Regions from separate parts of the Enterococcus bulliens genome, predicted to be linked through region 1. Evidence: predicted binding sites of a transcription regulator. Region 1 holds the regulator's gene; the other holds the start of a gene.
The links. The regulator HrcA, encoded in region 1, represses chaperone genes, less so after heat shock. The targets are predictions, from matches to a motif close to TTAGCACTCNNNNNNNNNGAGTGCTAA.
Positions count from the first base shown of each region.

Region 2: the regulator HrcA is predicted to act here: its motif matches at 1,884-1,910, upstream of groES (co-chaperone GroES).

Region 1 covers NZ_JBSMXK010000003.1:2,799-6,227, forward strand. The annotation lists gene dnaK (molecular chaperone DnaK) at 1-615, opposite strand, end outside; gene grpE (nucleotide exchange factor GrpE) at 667-1,185, opposite strand; gene hrcA (heat-inducible transcriptional repressor HrcA) at 1,222-2,268, opposite strand; gene hemW (radical SAM family heme chaperone HemW) at 2,430-3,429, opposite strand, start outside.
Region 2 covers NZ_JBSMXK010000002.1:49,812-53,240, forward strand. The annotation lists gene ACWOEC_RS01570 (two-component system regulatory protein YycI) at 1-191, shown strand, start outside; gene ACWOEC_RS01575 (MBL fold metallo-hydrolase) at 239-1,045, shown strand; gene ACWOEC_RS01580 (CPBP family intramembrane glutamic endopeptidase) at 1,135-1,755, opposite strand; gene groES (co-chaperone GroES) at 1,945-2,229, shown strand; gene groL (chaperonin GroEL) at 2,255-3,429, shown strand, end outside.

The DNA of each region.
Region 1 (3,429 bases):
GTTATCAAAGTCATCCCCACCTAATAAGTTATCTCCAGCTGTTGACAATACGTCAAACACGCCGTCACCTAATTCAAGTACAGATACGTCAAATGTACCTCCACCAAGGTCAAATACTAAGATTTTTTCATCTTTATCTGTTTTGTCTAAACCATAAGCCAAAGCTGCTGCTGTTGGTTCATTAACGATACGTTCCACTTCTAAACCAGCGATTTTACCAGCGTCTTTTGTTGCTTGACGTTGCGCATCGTTAAAGTAAGCAGGAACAGTGATGACTGCTTTTTCAACTTTTTCACCTAGATAATCTTCTGCAAATCCTTTAATGTATTGTAAGATCATTGCTGAGATTTCTTGAGGTGTGTAGTTTTTACCTTCTACTTCAACTTTGTATCCAGGTTCGCCCATGTAGCGTTTGATTGAAGAAATCGTATTTGGGTTTGTTACAGCTTGGCGTTTTGCTACTTCACCCACTTGGATTTCACCATTTTTAAATGAGACAACAGAAGGAGTTGTACGATTTCCTTCAGGATTTGTAATGATTTTTGCTTCTCCGCCTTCTAATACAGCTACTGCAGAGTTTGTAGTTCCTAAGTCGATTCCGATAATTTTACTCATATCTAATTCTCTCCTTTTTCATTTTACATCAATATTGGTTTGATTTATTTTTTATTGTGCAACGATAACCATACTTGGTCGTAAGACGCGATCATGTAAGCGATAGCCTTTTTGTAAGACTTCCACGATCGTATCTGTTGCTTGATCTTCAGTTGCTGGGATCGTTTGTACTGCTTGATGCAGCATTGGATCAAACGGTTCACCTTTAGCCGGAATTTCTTCGATTCCTTCTTCTTTTAACGCATGTCGTAAGCTTTCTAAGACCATTTCAACGCCTTTTTTCAAGCTTTGACTTTGTTCATCCGTTACTTCAGCAGCCATTGCACGCTCTAAATTGTCGATTGCAGGCAATACTTTTTTCCCTAAATCTTGAGAACGGTATTTTTGCAACAATTCACGTTCGTTACGATTGCGTGAAGTAATATTCGCAATTTCCGCAGAAGCACGTAAGAACTTATCTTCCATTGCTTCAAATTCAGCTTTAACTGTATCTAGTTCAGATACAACCTCTTCTTCCATTGCTTCGGTCACTTGATCTTCTACAAGTTCCTCGACTTGTTCTTCTTGCATATCTTGCTCATGTTTTGTCACTTAATTCCATCCTTTCTATAGATGATAAACATGGTCTAATCCATTATAATAATTGGCTAATGTCGTGGATAGCTCATCTTTGAATAGATCCATTAAGCTATACATTTGCGCATAAGGCATATTCGCCGGGCCTAATAAGGCAATGGTTCCTAAGCCATGGTTTTCAATTTCATAGTTTGCTTGAATGATACTCATATTTTCTAGTAGATCCACACCGATCTCTTTTCCAATTTTGACTTGGATCGAGTCGTTTCTAGAAGCAAACAATTGACCGAGCGCTTCAGAATCTTTCATAAAATCATACAATTGTTTCACTGTCGTGCCACTTTGATTCGTTTCGAAATTCAATACATTCATCCGTCCACTAACGAATACCTTATCTTCAAACGCTTGACTGAGCAGATGATAAAACACATCTAAAATCCCTTCCGTCGATTGAAAATAGCGATTCATAATCATGGGAATCTCGGTTCGTAAACGATGGTATACCGTTAACAATGACTCATTAAGTAGACGCTCATTTACTATTGAAGCAATCATTTCTAAATCTTCAAGCTTCATCGTATCCGGAATTGTAAATACGCTACTTTGTACGTTATTTTTATCCGTTACAATAATCGTCACTACTTGTCTTTGATTTAACGGAATCATCCGAAACCCGGTTAGCTTGCGATCACTCATCTCCGGACCAAGTGCTAGTGCAGTATAATTTGTCATCTGGGATAATAATAGCGCAGATTGACGAATGATCTCATTGATTTCATGAAATTCTTTTGCAAAAGCATGTTTGATCATGACTGTCTCTTCTTTAGAGATCGTTTTTGGAACCAATAAATGGTCCACATAATAACGATACCCTTCTAATGAAGGAACACGTCCTGAAGAAGAATGGGTCTTTAATACTAACCCTTTTGCTTCTAATGTTTTCATCTCGTTTCGAATCGTAGCCGAACTCGCTTCAATTCCAGATTCCATCAATGTTTTCGAACCAACTGGCTGTTCATCGCTAGTATAGTTCTGGATGATAAGACGTAGAATCTCTTCTTGTCTATTGGTCAACATTTTCATCACCCCTTGTTAGCACTCGATATACTTAAGTGCTAATACAAGTATAAATATATCATATTCTAGATAATTGTCAAGAATTTCACTCACATTTTTAGCACTCTTTTATATCAAGTGCTAAAAACCGCTAGAGTCCAATTGCTCTAGCGGTTTCGTAACTATTTATCCAATAAAAAACGTTCAAATACTTCATTTCCTACAAACATTCCTGCTTTCGTTAAAGCGATTGCTTCTTTTGTTTCGATCAACCATCCTTTAGCAATCAGTTCATCTAAAACTGGTCGATATAACGCGTCGATCGTTGTCGAAAATTTCGTTGCAAAGTGTGCTTTTGACACACCCGTTTGTTTCCGCAACCCTAAAAAGAGTTCTTCTTCGATTTGATTGACTCTAGCAATCGGTTCTTGCTCCATAATGGGGAGAGTTTGTTCGCGTAATGGGTTGAGATAATGCTGGATCGGACCAAAATTACGATAGCGGGTCTGATCGGCATACCCGCTAGCACCTGCTCCAAACCCAAAGTATTCCTCATTGTTCCAATACACTAAATTATGCTTGGATTCAAAGCCAGGTTTTGCAAAATTACTGATTTCATATTGGTGATGCCCTGATTTTTCCATTGCTTCAATCGTTTGCTCAAACATCGTCACTTCGACTTCTTGACTAGGTAATTCCATTCGCCCTTGGCGGACCCAATTCATAAACATCGTTTTATTTTCTAAAATTAACGAATACAACGAATAATGCGGCAAGTCAAAGGCTAACGCTTGCGCTAAGGTATCCGAAAATCCTTCAAGCGTTTGACCAGGTAAAGCATAGATCAAATCGATACTGATATTGTGGAATCCTTCTTTATCAAGCAAGACTAACGTATCGTAAACATCTTGCGCGGAATGTTTACGCCCAATCTTTTTCAACAAACGGTCGTCAAATGTTTGTACCCCCATCGACAGACGATCGATGCCATAATTTTTCATGACTTGTAGTTTTCCTTTTGTCAAATCACCGGGATTTGCTTCAATCGTAAATTCTTTAACCGTCTCCATCGGAAAGCGCGACACGACTCCAGAAAGTAAGGCATCGAGCTGCGCTTCATTTAAAGAAGTCGGTGTGCCACCTCCGATATAGATCGTAGGAGATGCGGTGATCGGTTGTTTA
Region 2 (3,429 bases), on a different contig from region 1:
TTAAATCCACGATCGAATGGGCACAATTAGCCTATACCTTGATTTTAAATGTACGCGGTCAAAACGTATACATTCCTGCGTGGATCGTATCGATCGAAAAAGCGGACAACTCCCATCAACTAGAAGTGGTTAATGCTTTTAGTAATCGAATCATCACGAATTCTTCTGTGCGCAAGGTGGAAAATTATTAGCACTTCGCGTATACTCGTAAAGAAGAAACAAAAAGGGGTCAGATGTAATGAAAACGAACCAAGCATTTCAAGTCAGTATTTTAGCAAGTGGCAGCTCGGGAAATTCACTATATATCGAAAGTGAACAAAAACGAATCCTTGTTGATGCTGGATTGAGTGGGAAAAAAATTACTTCATTACTAGGTGAAGTCGATCGTAAACCAGAAGATCTCGATGCGATTTTGGTGACACATGAACACCGGGATCACATCCATGGTGTGGGAGTACTTGCACGTAAATATGGCTTAGATGTCTACGCCAATCAACAAACTTGGCAAGCCATGGATCCATTGATCGGTAAAGTCGATGTAGCGCAAAAACATATTTTTGATATGGAAAGTGTGCTGACATTAGGGGATCTAGATATTGAAAGTTTTGGTGTGTCACATGATGCTGCAGCACCACAGTTTTATAAATTCAATAAAGCGGGCAAATCGTTTGTTGTACTGACAGATACGGGGTATTGTAGTGATCGCGTTCGCGGGATTATTGAAGATGCAGATGCTTATCTGATCGAGAGCAATCACGATTTAGAAATGTTGCGCATGGGTGCATATCCATGGAATTTAAAGCAACGAATACTAGGAGATAAAGGGCATCTGTCAAATGAAGATGGTGCGTTAGCGATGAAAGATTTACTTGGCGATCGAACGAAACGGATCTATTTAGGCCATTTGAGTCGCGAGAACAATTTGAAAGAGTTGGCACATCTGACGATGGAGACGATTCTAAAAGAATACGATAAAGGGGTCAACGAAACGTTTAAACTATATGATACCGATCCGGATCGAGCGACAGAATTATTTGCAATTTAAAAAGAAGTTGTGACAGAAAAAATGGCTTCTGAAATACTAGGTATTCACTTTTTAGGGGGTGTGACAAACGTTTGTCACACCCCCTTTTTTTAAGTTAAGAAAATCGTCAGTAAGACAACTAAGGTATTCATGCCGACATGACAGATAATCGATGTCCAAATACGACCGGTTTTGAGATAGAGAAAACTAAAAAACAATCCTAGCGTGGTATATAGCAATAAGTGTCCGTCAAAATGGATCAGTGCAAACAGTAAACTACTGACACACATAGCAAACCAAAGTGGTGTCTTACTAGCTAGTGACAATAATATCGCGCGGCGAAAGACAAATTCTTCCATGATAGGGCCACCGATTGTGACGGCTAGAATAAAGAAGGGCTGTGATTGAACAAACCCGATAATCTGTGCGGTATTTTGCGATGTCTCTGGGGCACCAAAGAGACCGACTTCGATTTGAGAGGCGATGGCTTGAAGGATCAAAGCTAAAAAGATACCTCCGATTCCCCAAGTCAAGATTTGTTTCCAATCGGCAGGACGTTTTTCAAATTGACTCAATCCATGACGTAAATAGACGAGACTTAACGTGATTGCACCAAGGACATATGTAAATAAGGTGATCCATAAGCTTAAATTGATCGGGAAAAATGCTGGAAGTAAGTAGCAAACAGCATAAATCAAAATCGTCAATAGACTATATTTTTTTAAAGACATGCTCGTTCTCCTTTCATTTCTCTTAGTATAACAAAAAAAACACAAGGTATCGCTTTTCCGGGAATTTTTTAAAATTATTCAAAAAACTTGCATTCTGCTACAAAAATGAGTAATATAATCTGTGTAAGTTAGCACTCGATTAAAGAGAGTGCTAATATATTAAAAACCTATTTTTTGGAGGGATAAAACGTGTTAAAACCATTAAGTGATCGTGTATTGATCGAAGTATCAAAAGAAGAAGAAACAACTGCTAGCGGGTTTGTCTTAGCTTCAGCAGCAAAAGAAAAACCACAAACTGGTACCGTGATCGCAGTTGGAGAAGGACGTCTTCTCGATAATGGAGAAGTAGCACCTGTTCCGGTAAAAGTGGGAGACACTGTGTTATTTGAAAAATATGCCGGTTCAGAAGTGAAGTATGAAGGCACTGAATATATGATTTTTTCAGCGAAAGATATCGTTGCAATCGTAGAATAAAAAAATTATTTTTGAGGTGAAGAAAATGGCAAAAGACATTAAATTTGCAGAAGATGCACGTTCAGCAATGTTACGTGGAGTAGATAAATTAGCAGATACCGTAAAAGTAACTTTAGGACCAAAAGGCCGCAATGTGGTATTAGAAAAAGGCTTTGGCTCACCACTGATCACAAACGATGGTGTGACTATTGCAAAAGAAATCGAATTAGAAGATCATTTTGAAAATATGGGGGCTCAGTTAGTTTCAGAAGTTGCCTCAAAAACAAATGATATCGCAGGTGATGGTACGACTACAGCTACTGTATTGACACAAGCGATCGTACGTGAAGGCTTGAAAAACGTAACGGCTGGTGCAAATCCATTAGGTGTACGTCGTGGGATCGAGTTGGCGACAAAAACCGCAGTCGAAGAACTACATGCAATTTCATCAATCGTGAATACTAAAGAAGCTATCGCACAAGTTGCAGCAGTGTCTTCTGGTAGTGAACAAGTAGGAAGTTATATTGCAGATGCAATGGAAAAAGTCGGCAATGATGGCGTGATTACGATCGAAGAATCAAAAGGGATCGAAACAGAACTAGATGTGGTAGAAGGAATGCAATTTGACCGCGGCTACCTTTCTCAATACATGGTAACAGACAATGATAAAATGGAAGCTGTGTTAGAAAATCCATATGTCTTGATCACAGATAAAAAAATCTCAAATATTCAAGACGTTTTGCCATTGCTCGAACAAATCTTACAACAAAGCAAACCATTATTGATTATTGCAGATGATGTAGATGGTGAAGCTTTACCAACTTTAGTATTAAACAAAATCCGTGGTACGTTTAACGTAGTCGCTGTAAAAGCTCCTGGATTTGGTGACCGTCGTAAAGCTATGTTAGAAGATATTGCGATCTTAACTGGTGGTACTGTGATCACAGAAGATCTAGGTCTAGAATTAAAAGATGCATCGATCGAAATGCTAGGACGCGCAAGCAAAGTCGTGGTCGATAAAGACAATACAACGATCGTTGAAGGCGCTGGCGAAAAAGAAGCCATTGCAGCACGTGTACAAGTGATCCGCAATCAAATCACAGAAACGACTTCAGATTTTGATCGTGAAAAATTACAAGAACGCTTAGCGAAATTAGCAGGCGGTGTAGCGGTAGTGAAAGTTGGCGCACCAACTGAAACAGAACTAAAAGAAATGAAGTT